Regions from separate parts of the Bacillus sp. 41-22 genome, predicted to be linked through region 1. Evidence: predicted binding sites of a transcription regulator. Region 1 holds the regulator's gene; each other region holds the start of a gene.
The links. Region 1 encodes LexA, which represses DNA repair genes until DNA is damaged. Its sites were predicted from a motif close to CGAACATATGTTCG; they were not measured.
Positions count from the first base shown of each region.

Region 2: the regulator LexA is predicted to act here: its motif matches at 1,300-1,313, upstream of LCF45_RS11270 (YolD-like family protein).
Region 3: the regulator LexA is predicted to act here: its motif matches at 1,869-1,882, upstream of ruvA (Holliday junction DNA helicase RuvA).
Region 4: the regulator LexA is predicted to act here: its motif matches at 1,285-1,298, upstream of LCF45_RS15125 (Y-family DNA polymerase).

Region 1 covers NZ_CP084035.1:3,490,958-3,494,174, forward strand. Annotated here, with positions in the region: gene LCF45_RS17770 (bifunctional metallophosphatase/5'-nucleotidase) at 1-481, shown strand, start outside; gene LCF45_RS17775 (DUF896 domain-containing protein) at 522-761, opposite strand; gene LCF45_RS17780 (YneB family resolvase-like protein) at 807-1,463, opposite strand; gene lexA (transcriptional repressor LexA) at 1,605-2,219, shown strand; gene LCF45_RS17790 (DUF4097 family beta strand repeat-containing protein) at 2,323-3,126, opposite strand; gene LCF45_RS17795 (DUF1700 domain-containing protein) at 3,127-3,217, opposite strand, start outside.
Region 2 covers NZ_CP084035.1:2,194,115-2,197,331, forward strand. Annotated here, with positions in the region: gene LCF45_RS11260 (peptidylprolyl isomerase PrsA) at 1-44, shown strand, start outside; gene LCF45_RS11265 (hypothetical protein) at 620-841, shown strand; gene LCF45_RS11270 (YolD-like family protein) at 1,549-1,884, shown strand; gene gerPF (spore germination protein GerPF) at 2,170-2,385, opposite strand; gene LCF45_RS11280 (hypothetical protein) at 2,598-2,936, shown strand.
Region 3 covers NZ_CP084035.1:4,260,119-4,263,335, reverse strand. Annotated here, with positions in the region: gene LCF45_RS21845 (BofC C-terminal domain-containing protein) at 293-808, shown strand; gene LCF45_RS21840 (iron-hydroxamate ABC transporter substrate-binding protein) at 819-1,763, opposite strand; gene ruvA (Holliday junction DNA helicase RuvA) at 1,953-2,570, shown strand; gene ruvB (Holliday junction branch migration DNA helicase RuvB) at 2,576-3,217, shown strand, end outside.
Region 4 covers NZ_CP084035.1:2,950,712-2,953,928, reverse strand. Annotated here, with positions in the region: gene LCF45_RS15135 (alpha/beta hydrolase) at 1-658, shown strand, start outside; gene LCF45_RS15130 (YxeA family protein) at 774-1,139, opposite strand; gene LCF45_RS15125 (Y-family DNA polymerase) at 1,341-2,606, shown strand; gene LCF45_RS15120 (YolD-like family protein) at 2,603-2,944, shown strand; gene ppsA (phosphoenolpyruvate synthase) at 3,075-3,217, shown strand, end outside.

The sequences.
Region 1 (3,217 bases):
AGGTTTCCCTAAACATGTAACAATGCGTGACATCGTTTCTAATTATATTTATCCAAATACATTAAAAGTAATTAGAATAACCGGAGCGGATATAAAAAATGCTCTCGAACTCTCTGCTTCTTATTTCACATTAAAAGCAGATGGAACCATCATCGTAAACCCTACCTATATAGAACCAAAACCACAACACTATAATTACGATATGTGGGAAGGGATTTCGTATGTATTAAACATTTCAAAACCAATTGGAGAGAGAGTAGAGTCTTTGCAGTATAAAGGCGCTCCTCTTAATATGAATGAAGAATATGACGTTGTTATGAATAATTATCGTGCAAGCGGTGGCGGGAACTTCTTTATGTTTCAAAATAAACCAGTAGTAAAAGACATACCAACAGATATGTCTGAACTTATCGCTAACTATATATTGAAGCATAAAAGGATAGAAGCAACGAAAAATGAAAACTGGAAAGTTATTAAATAACAATTTTAACAAATAAAAAAAGATGGGCTATGCCCATCTTTTAATTTAATTTTGCATTATCCTGCTTTTTTAAAGCTTTTAATTTCGCCGGTGTAACGTCCGTGCCTTCTTCGTTAACGACTTTAATTCCTTTTAATTCGTTTAACATATTTTGACGAAATCCTTTTAAATATTGTTCACGAAGCGATTGGCGCTCACGTTGTTCTTCTTCAGTTAAGCCTTCAGCTTTTGCTTTTTTCGCTAAGAAGTTAATGCGTTCAATGAGTTCTTGACTTGGCATCTCGAATCCCCCTTCTACTCAAAACTGATTATTATCATACAATAGTTAGTCCTCTTTATCAAGCAATTGCTTTGTATATTCTACATACCTTCGATGTACAGTTGCTTTTGAAACATCATGACCAAAACCACGAAGTGTTGCTGCAATTTCTTCAAAAGTTAATTCATTCCGGCGCAAACGTACAATTTCCTCAATTGGCACTTCTTTTTTCTCACGTCCTACGCTTAAATGACGATTTTTCAAATTATTTTCTGGACGAAATCCTTTCTCCACTGCTCTTTGCATGCCACGTTTAATTTTTAAATTGTGGATCTTTCTTTGATACTCTTCAACGATCCCAATTATATTTAGCACCATCGAATCAGAATCTGAAAGCTGTAATTCACCACTATGTGTGTGTGTATAAACTTTTATCCCCTCTTTATGTAAACAATGCATTAATGCAATCTTTGCATTTCCTCTACCAAGACGCGTTTCATCTTGTATAAGTAGTACATCAACTTGTTCATCTCGAATTGTATCTAGCACTTCTAATATGCCATCACGTTCAATTGTATAACCGCTAGCCTGCTCCTCAATTACCTTTGTAACATCCATTTGATAGCGCTCAGCTAAATGCAATAATTCATCTTTTTGACGCAATAATGATGTTTCCTGTTCTTCTTTTGTTGTGCTCACACGTGCATAAATAATTGCATTCATTTTGAACCCTTCTTTCTCACTATATTTTCCTTATAGTGTATCATAAATTTGCCTTTCGTTCGAACTTATGTTTGTAGAATGTTTTTTCGCATGTTATACTTAATAATAAGAAAAATGAAAGAAAACGAGGTGTTAGAAAACATGGAAAAGTTAACGAAACGCCAGCAAGACATTCTCGACTTTATTAAGCTAAAAGTACAAGAAAAAGGATATCCACCTTCCGTACGTGAAATCGGTCAAGCAGTCGGCCTTGCTTCTAGTTCTACAGTGCACGGACATTTATCACGACTAGAAGAAAAGGGATATATTCGACGCGATCCAACAAAACCACGCGCAATTGAAATTTTAGGTGACAACCGAACGGAAACACAATCTGTTATTCAAGTTCCAATCATCGGAAAAGTTACTGCCGGTTTACCGATTACAGCAGTCGAAAGTGTAGAAGATCACTTCCCACTTCCAGCTAGTATCGTTGCTGGAGCAGATCAAGTGTTTATGTTACGCATTTCTGGAGATAGCATGATTGAAGCCGGTATCTTTGATGGTGATTTAGTTGTTGTTCGCCAACAACAGTCTGCATACAACGGTGAAATTGTAGTTGCTTTAACAGAAGATAACGAAGCAACTGTTAAACGTTTCTATAAAGAAAAAGATCATTTCCGTCTACAACCGGAAAACTCTTCACTAGAACCTATTATTTTAAAACAAGTGTCAGTTATTGGAAAAGTAATTGGCGTATATCGTGATTTACATTAAAAATAATAAAAAGAAGATAATTCCCTTATTTATATAGGTAATTATCTTCTTTTTATATTTTGATAGATTTCCGTTCATTCAAAAGAATGCGTTTCATTAATTATTAACGCGTTTCAATAGTAACATCTCCAGCAGCGGTTTTACCGCTAATCTTTTTACTACCATTACCAATCGTTATATTTTTATTGTCTTCATTAAAAATTGTCACGTCTCCAGCAGCAGTTTGCCCAGTTATAACTGCATCTTGTGGTTTTTCCAATAAAGTAATATCTACATCTCCAGCAGTTGAACTTACCTCTAAATCATATTTAGAATCATGATCAATAATATCTATATCCCCACTAGCCGTTTTTGCTGTTACTTTCCCTATGACTTTTTTAAAATTCACCTCACCAGCTTTTGTAGACCCCTCCACACTCTTTGCTGTTACATGTTTCAAATCCACTTCTCCGGCGAGTGTTTCAACACTTACGCGGTCACTTTTCACATTACTTATTTCTATTTGTCCAGCGGATGAATTTACTTTTATCTCTTGATAAGAACGTTCAGGTACTAATATAGTCAATGTAGGCGTTTGAAATCCGAAATTGTAAAATGAAAAATCAAATGAAACACCTTTTTCTATTTCCCCTATGATTTTTAATGTATCACCATCTTCAGCAATACGAATCTCCTGTTTACTTACGTCTCCTTTTTGCTTTACATAAAAAGAGGAATCAGGAGATTTTTGGACAACAATATCTCCAGCATCTAACTTAACTTCTACATTTTTTAGCGTTTCGTTTTTAATTACGTCCTCTTTATCTCCTTTCTCTGCAGTTTGTACTGCTTTTTCATATGTTTGTGAAATCCCTATTACTCCAATAATGATACAAGCGATAGCTACTAATAATATCTTTTTCATCATCTACTCCCCTTTTATCATTTTGAAGTTCCAGACTACATAGCGTACACATAATCTTTTAAACCACTTCGTACTATAATAAGCTACAATACAT
Region 2 (3,217 bases), 1.3 Mb from region 1:
ATAAAGAATTTAAAGATACATTTAAATTCTTAGATGAGAAATAAGGTTTAGAAGAAAAACAGAGATTTAGCATAATGCTATATTTCTGTTTTTTTGTTTTCAATAGAAAAGGGAACTCATATAGAGTTCCCTTTTCGCGTTAGTGTGTGAGTTATAAATAGATAGTAAGACAATACAATATTACATTTAAATATTAAGAATTACAATAGGAAAATTTGGATGTAGATAAAAGGAATAAGCAATTAAATTCGTAAAATATTGAAATGATAATGTTTTAGTTAATTAATTTTGTTAAATATAAACTAAATATATTTTCGTGGAGAGTGAATTGAGGACATAATTTAAAGAATGGTACATATCATATTTATTGGAGTATAAATTAACTTTATAGGAAGTGACATGTTGAACATTTAGTACAAAAGGATGTTCTTAATGATGATAAGAATTATTTATCCCGCTATTTGTGGGAGTCTTACTGCTCGTAAAAGCCCGATTGGTGAAGGCTAATAATCAGTGGGTGATGGACAAAACCCCCACTGATTATTAGCCTTCACTTTATTAAAATAGGATGAATATTTTTATATTTACTAGATTATTAAATTAATTTGGGGGAGAATATATGAAAGTTATTTTTAAGAGAGAAGGCGGAGGGAAAATTTTTGAATCATCTAATGAAAATATAAGCGTTCTATTAGCTGTATTAAAAGAAACAAAAGGGATAAAGATTGGGATGGTTGAGTATGAAGTATTAGAATATAAACTGGAATATTATCGGAATCCGAAAAAAACAGAAACAGAAAGAGAATTACATATTATAATGCAACCCAAGCATATTCAATAAAGAAAGTGAAAAATTGATGAGTGTGAATCTTACTGCCTACAAATAGCAGGATAAATGGTAGTAATTGTCGATATGTATGAAACTTATGAGGAATGAATTGTTTTACATCATAAGTTTCTAAAGCTTTGTGAGTTCGTTCATAATAAAAGTGTATGCTTTTGTTGAAGGATGGTTAATGAGATATAGCTGAAATTTGTATTCCAGAAAGAACGTTAGTTAGGATAGAAAAGTAAAATTAGAAATATAATTAGTTCAATAAAAGCGACTTCACATTAGGTGGAGTCGCTTTTATTGTTGCTACACGTATTCTATGATGCGATAGGAAGTGCAAAGAAATTTGATTAATAAAAGGGAGTAATAAATGAGTATGAATAAACTTCATATATTAAAGTTGCATTTTGTTTGAAAAATTTACATGTTGCACTTCCGTAAGAACGTTCGTTCGTGTATAATTAGAACGAATGTTCTTTCGAAGTGGAGATTTCTACAAATTCATAAATAGTTTTGAATTGGAAAGCTACGCTACATATAAATAAGAGATGGATAAAGAATGAAGCGATAAGGCTTCTAACCGCAAGGACTGCGGAGATAGCCTAATAAAGTAGAGTTCGATAGAACTCTTTATTTAGGAATCCCCCACTTCTAAACGAAGTGAAAGTGGGGTAGTTCAAGAATGGATAGATATAGAAAATTGAGGAGTAAAGAAAATGAATTATGTAAAGATACAGGAAAAAGGAAGAGAGTGGGTTCCGTTTACAGTAATGTCGGAACAATTATTAAGTATGAAAAAAATTATTGGAGAGAAATTAAAAGTCCAAAGACCGCTAATAACAAATGAAGCGAAAGACAGCATTTCAGACAAATTATTAACTTCATTATTGTCTGAAGAAGAGATGTTAGTGACATATTTTGAAGAAGGATACATACTTACGAGTTATATGACAGTGGTTCATATAAATCCAATTCAACAAATTGTAAAATGTACAGATGCATTTTATAAAACATATATATTTTCTGCAATGGACATAATTGATGTAACCTAAAAGAAGCTGAATTTTGAAGTTTAGCTTCTTTAATTTATCTAGCTATTTACGGACAGGCAGATTCACACCTCAAAATTCGGCTGTGAGTCAGGCTACCTGTTAAAACCTAATTTTTTGAAGAGGTGAAGAACTAAATGAAAAAGCAGCTAGCTGCAAGCTAGCTGCTTAGCCCCAGGGAAAGGGAGAAAAAGATTGGCACTCAAAAAATCAATGATAGCTGTGTATCAGCCTGAGTATAGTATAGACAAATTTTAAAATGTTATACAAAAATGATTACAGATCTGGTTAGGCCGTACCAACTTGGTTTTGATCTGCTAGATCAGAATCAAATGTATTAGTCGCGCTAACCCCACTAAAAGTGTTCACTACGAAACCAACGTTAGATGCGCCAGAGCCGTTATAAGCTTTCGTATTCTCTTTTGGAGAAACATTGTAGAAATCACCTAAGTTGAAAGATCCGTTACTATTTTGTACAACTAAATTCCCAACAACTGAGGGCATAATTTTCACCTACTTTATAAGTAATTGTTTGCATTACTATATGAAGGTATAGTCTAATTGGTTCATTTGACAAATATTCCGGAATAGAAAAATGTTTGAAGCTTTGTTTAATCAATCGAGCAAAAAGTATGTTAAAATTAATGAAGAGCTGAATTTTAAAAAGAATAAATTTGAATAATTAATATATATGGAATTAAAGGAGGCAAAATGTAATGGATAATGTTATAAAAACAGTGGATTTAACAGATGCAGAATCAAGTAAACTTGTTGCTTATATTTATAGTAATGATGTCACATTGATCGAAAAAGCATTTTGTCCTAATGAAATAAAATTAAAGTTTAATGAAATAGCAATTTTATCGGCAATTAAAACCGCATATATTACGAAAGTATCTATAAGGAAAGAACTTGAAGCAATTTTTCACGATACAGGCGTTTTATTAGTAAAGCAAAATGTTGAAAGGAATAGTATTCAATCTATAACAATGCATTTTGAGCAATTTAAAAAGTTGCAAAATGAGATTGAGAATTTAAATAAAAGTATGTTATAAGACTAGGTGGAAATTTATTGATAGAGGTGGGCTCTGTTAAGTTGAAAAAGTGGATTGAAAAGTATTTGGATAAATCGAACCGTAAACATAAATATACTTTCATTAAGGTGTAACCTATATTTATCGATGTGAGAAATGTAGGGAATAGAAGATACAATTTAAAAATAATAACGATACAAACAAAAAGAGTAACTATGATGGTTACTCTTTTTGTTTGTAATATGTAATATCAAAAATACTTCTAAAGTATGAAATGAATTGATACTTAAGTGAGAAGTTGA
Region 3 (3,217 bases), 770 kb from region 1:
TGCAGATGAGGATTAACCCTTATCTGCATTTTTTGTCCCGCTATTTGTGGGCAGTAAGACTCCCACCTCAAAATTCGGCGAATGCGAGGGAGTTAGGTGGGAGATCAACTGCCCGTAAAAGCCCGATTGGTTCAACTAATAATCAGTGGGGGGATAAACAAAACCCCCCACTGATTAAAGTTTCACTTTATTTTCCTTAGAAATTTAATGCTATTGTTTATATGGATAAAACCCCCATTTCCGGAAAAGCTACAAATGAAAGTATGATTTTGCCTAGAAGAGGTGAACGGAAATGAAATGGATGCTAATTGCAGTGCAAGCTTTCGTTGTGATGTTTTGCTTAGCTTATGGATCCGATGTGAGGGCAGAAATAACAGAAAAAGTACCTGAAGTTACAATTTTATTAGAGCGTATGTATGTTGATGGAGAAGTAAGCGAGGAAATACTGACAGAAAAAGTAGCGGATTTAGAAAAGTTTTTGCAGCAATATAAAGAATGGCAACTTGTTGATCGTGATGATGTGCAAATCGTATTACAAAGGAAAGTTGATGATATTTCTCCTTTACTGAAAACGAGCGGTTATTTTGGTGTTTCAGAGGAAGGGATATTGCAAATTTTTAAAGGGGTACCGAAAAGTGATAACGCGATCCATTCCTTCTTTCAAATTGATATGAAAAAGCTTGAGAGTTATGAGCGAGCAAAACTAAAGCGTGGTATTCGTATTAAGTCAAAAGAAGGATTCGTGAAGACAATCGAAAAAATGAAGCAATACGCAGTGCAAAATAATAAAAAAAGCAGCTCAGGGTGAGCTGCTTTTTTTATTTATTCTTAGCTAAAATCTCTTTTGCGATTTCATCAATTAGCATATCTTTTCCGATTGGATTGAATGCTTTCGTATTGAAGGCTTCATTCGATACTTCATATACGTGATTGTTTTTTACTGCTTTATTATCTTTCCAAACCGCACTGTTTTTATAGTCTTCGTACACTTTATCAGCTTCTCCGCCGAAGTTTACAATAAACATTTGATCAGGCTGGAATGCAACAAGACCTTCTAGTGATACTTGTGCCATCGTTTGTTTTAAATCTGTACCTTTTGTTGCTGGAAGCTTTAAGTCGTTAAAGATGATGTCACCGTATCCGAAGCTACCGTATACACGGAAGTTTTGTGGTGTAACTGCAACGAACATAAAGTTCTCATCTTTTGTTTTCTCTTTAATTTTTTTAGATAAAGAGTCTGCTTTTTTATCGTAATCTGCAATCCATTTGTCTGCTTTCTTTTCTTCGTCAAATAGTTTACCTACTTCTTTAAACTTACCGCGCCAGTCTTCTAGATTTGTTTCCAGAACAACTGTCGGTGCCACTTTTTCTAGTTGATCATAAATTTTCAATTGACGATTGTTTAAAATAATTAAGTCTGGTTTTAAAGCAGTAACAGCCTCTAAATCAACTTTAGGTGCCCAATACCAGCCAACTGCTTTTACTCCGTCTAACTTTTCAGTTAAATGATTTTGGATTTTATCTTTATATGTGTTTGCTGTGCCAACAGGTTTATGTCCAAGGATTAATAATTCCTCTGTTGATCCAGATAAATCAACAATTCTCTTTGGATTAGCTGGAATTGTTGCTTCCCCTTTAGCATGTTTTACAACTTTTGTTTTCGGTTGTTCTTTTGTTTTTTCTTCTTCTTTTTGAGAAGAACAGCCAACGATAGAAAGAACAACTAGCATGATAGTAAATAAAATAAATAGCTTTTGTTTCATCCTGATGTAACCCCTTTAATTAATATTGATAATCATTATTGACTCCTGTATAGTAATGTTCTTTTTGTATTTATGTCAATAGAAAAAAACGGAAATTGTAAACGGGGAACATTTGTTGGGGCAGTCTCGCTTTTCTATTGTTAAATATGTTAAAATGGAATACATGATTTGAGAGGGAGAGATCGTATTTTGTTTGAATATGTTACAGGTTACGTGGAGTATGTAGGACCGGAATATGTCGTAATTGACCATAATGGAATTGGTTATCAAATTTTCACACCAAATCCGTATGTATTTCAAAGAAGTAAGCAAGAAATCCGTGTCTATACATATCATTATGTGAGAGAAGATATTATGGCACTTTACGGTTTTAAAACACGTGAAGAGCGTTTATTATTTACAAAATTGTTAGGTGTATCGGGGATTGGACCAAAAGGTGCTCTTGCAATTTTAGCTTCTGGTCAAACCGGACAGGTCGTTCAAGCGATTGAACATGAAGATGAGAAGTTCTTAGTGAAGTTCCCAGGCGTCGGAAAGAAAACAGCGCGCCAAATGATTTTAGATTTAAAAGGAAAACTAGCAGATGTTGTACCAGATGCGTTTGTTGATTTGTTCTCAGATACTGAAAGTTTTGATACGAAGAAAGGTTCATCAGTTGAACTTGATGAAGCACTGGAAGCACTGCGTGCACTTGGCTATGCAGAACGAGAAGTCTCTCGCGTTGTACCAGAGTTATTAAAAGAATCACTAACGACGGATCAATATATTAAAAAGGCACTTAGTCTTTTACTAAATGGTAAGAGGTGAGTATAATGGACGAACGTCTCCTTTCAGGGGAATCTGGATACGAAGATGCGGATTTAGAGTATTCATTACGGCCACAGACGCTCCGTCAGTACATTGGCCAAGATAAAGCGAAACATAATTTAGAAGTGTTTATTGAAGCGGCGAAAATGCGTGAAGAAACGTTAGATCACGTACTTTTATATGGCCCACCTGGACTTGGTAAAACGACGCTTGCGAATATTATTGCCAATGAAATGGGTGTTAACATTCGAACGACGTCAGGTCCCGCAATTGAAAGACCAGGAGATTTAGCAGCTGTATTAACAGCGCTTCAGCCAGGAGATGTATTATTTATTGATGAAATTCATCGTTTGCATAGATCTATTGAAGAAGTGCTATACCCAGCGATGGAAGACTTTTGCCTTGATATCGTTATTGGGAAAGGACCATCAGCTCGCTCTGTACGCCTAGATTTACCTCCATTTACGCTAGTTGGGGCAACGACGCGTGCAGGTGCATTATCAGCACCACTTCGTGACCGTTTCGGTGTACTTTCACGATTAGAGTACTATACAGTAGATCAGCTTTCTGCGATTGTAGAACGCACAGCAGAAGTGTTTGAAGTTGAAATAGATTCGTTAGCTGCATTAGAAATTGCAAGACGTGCC
Region 4 (3,217 bases), 540 kb from region 1:
AGGAAGTATTACGTTTTTGACTTGGTCTCAGTTTACTTATAAACCAACGAAAGAGGCTTTGTCGTTAGTAGATGATAAAAAAGATGAAGGTAATATAGTATTTGGAGAGAAAGATGCTAAAATAGGGGTTATTTTTTATCAAGGAGCTAAAGTAGAAGCTGAGGCTTATAGTTACTTAGGAAAAGCTCTTGCAAAAGAGGGGCATGTTGTAGTAATGCCTAAGTTACCATTAAATTTAGCGATACTTGGAATCAATGCAGTAGACAGTGTAATTGAACAGTATCCTGAAGTTCAAAAATGGTATGTTGCGGGGCATTCAATGGGAGGAGCTATGATTTCTAAGTATGCCTTTCAACATGAAGACAAGGTAGACGGGATCATTTTCTTAGGTTCGTATCCTGCAGATGATTTCTCTACTAAATCGATTCCAATGTTATCAATTTATGGGGAAGTAGATGCTTTAGCAACTGTAGAAAAAATAGAGAACAATAAAAAGTTAATGTCAAAGAATACAGCTATGCACATGATAAAAGGCGGAAACCATGCTCATTTTGGCATGTATGGTGAGCAAAAAGGTGATAATGCGAGCTTAATTACGTCAAAAGCACAACGAGATGAAACAGTGAAAGTAATTGAAGAATGGTTATTAAAACAATGATAGCGAATGTAATAAATTTACCGAAAGGATTCTCCCATCTCAAGCATGTGTAGGAAGATAGCCTAACGGTAGGTAGGAGAGATAATAAAGAGCCAACTCGTACGAATTGGCTCTTTTATTTATTTGCTATCTCCAATTGGCCCCTTATTTTCTCCGGAATGTCCTTTTCAGAAATAATGTCGTAGGAATAGACATACTTACCTTTCACATGAATTTTTAAGTAAGTTTTTCTTATAAAATCATTAGGAGTGTTCGTTCCTACTTTATATTCCTGCTCATTCCTTAATTCATCAACACCTTTTAGCGAGTACATAGCTCTTCCTTTATGATGGTAATCTGGAACGCCATATTCCTCCGTAATAGCGTATACATTTTTTTCTTCAGCAATCGGATTAAATCTGTCTAAATCTCCGCGTAATATGAAAGGTAGTAAGTATATAGGGAGGCCTATTCCTATTATGTAAAGTACAAACTTCTTCATGATTGTTTCTCCTTTTACGTATTTACGTTTTTCAGTATAGAAAAAACTTCTTATGAATATAGCGGGGAATTTCTTAAGTTTTTCTTAAAAAAATTTTTAAAGTAAGGTTATTTTAACCAAAATTTTCATGAAAATACCTTTAAAAAGAACGTTAGTTCGTATATAATAAGAACGGATGTTCTTTTGTTAGGAGTGATAACCTTGTATGATTATTCTCTTTTACCAAATCGCATTATTCTTTGTGTAGATTTACGTAGCTTTTATGCGAGCGTATCATGTATTAAAAAAGGACTTGATCCACGATATACAAAATTGGCTGTCGTAGGAGATGTAAACCGTAGTGGATCAATCGTATTAGCGGCAACACCGCCATTAAAAGCGTTAGGAATTAAGAAAATGGCACGGTTGTACGAAATACCGAAGCGGCCAGATATTATTATTGTGAATCCGATTATGCATACGTATATGAAGTGTTCAACTTACATAACAGGCTTAGCTTTACAGTATGTTGCGCCGGAAGATTTTCATCAATATAGTATCGATGAGTTTTTTATGGATATGACTGCAAGTATTCATTTGTTTGCGAGTAATCCGTGCGAGTTTGCATTAAAGTTCAAGCGAGAAATATATGAACGTACACGGATTGAAAGTACGATTGGTATTGGGCCGAATTTATTATTGAGTAAAGTAGCGATGGATGTGGAAGCGAAAAAGAATAAAGATGGAATAGCGTATTGGACGTATGACGATATACCCGAGAAGTTATGGAGTATTAGACCACTCAGTAAATTTTGGGGTATATCGTATAAAACGGAAATGAAATTAAATCGAAAATGTATACATACGATTGGGGATTTAGCACAGTATCCATTGAAGTATTTAAAACAATCGTTTGGTGTAATAGGAGAAGAATTACACTTGCATAGTAACGGGATTGATTTTAGCAGAATAGCAGAGAAATATGTTCCAGCAACAACATCTATAGCGAAAAGCCAAATATTATTTCGTGATTATTTGATAGAAGAGTTCACCGTTATTTTATTAGAGCATGTAGAAGAAGTTTGTTACAGATTGAGACGAGAAAAGAAATACGCGCAAACGATTCATTTTTCAGTTGGGTATAGTAGGGAATACGGAGGAGGAATAAAAAAAGCACATACGTTAAATAGAGCAACAAATTTAACGATGGATATTTTTAATGTTTGTACATATTTTTTATACGAGCGGCATACAGGGGAGCCGATTCAATCGATAAGTCTTTCCTTAACAAATTTAATACATGAAGGAGAAGAGCAAATTTCGCTTTTCGATAACATTATACAAAGAGAAAAAGAAATGAGATTAACGAAGGTGATGGACGAAATTCGAACACGATTTGGTAAGAACAGTATTTTACGTGGCATTTCCTACACAAGCGTCGCAACAGCAAGATATAGAAACACATTATTAGGAGGGCACAAATCGTGAAGAATGCTAATATGCCAAAAGGAAGAGGAATGGTAAAGTGGCAACCGTTTGCTAGTATGCCAGAACAGTTCGTCTGTATTAAAGAAATGATACAGGAGCAAACAAAAGTCCCGCGTCCAATTTTAACGCAAGATGCAAAAGAAAGGATTGAAAATAAGCTGTTAATTTCATATTTAGGTGAAGAAGAGGTTTTACTTACATATTATAAAGAGGGCTATCTATATAAAAATTACATAACAGTAGCTGATATAAATCCATTAAATAAGACGATTACTTGTACCGATGCTTTTCATAATCAAAGGATGTTTAAGTTTGTTGATGTAATTGAAGTGAATTAGAGGGGGAGAAATAAAAAATCATCTCTTCCTAACTTAATTATATCATGTAAATCAAGTTCGAAATAGACTGTTTATTCTCATTTACTACTGCTACAATCAAGAACACACACATAGTAAGGAGAGATGTTACATGAGTTCTTTCGTTCTCGATTTTCAGGAAATAGAAAAACCGCAGCTTTCGCTCGTTGGCGGAAAAGGATTGAATTTAGGGGCATTATCAAACATTCAAGGTATACAAGTGCCAGAAGGTTTTTGTGTTACAACGGTAGGGTA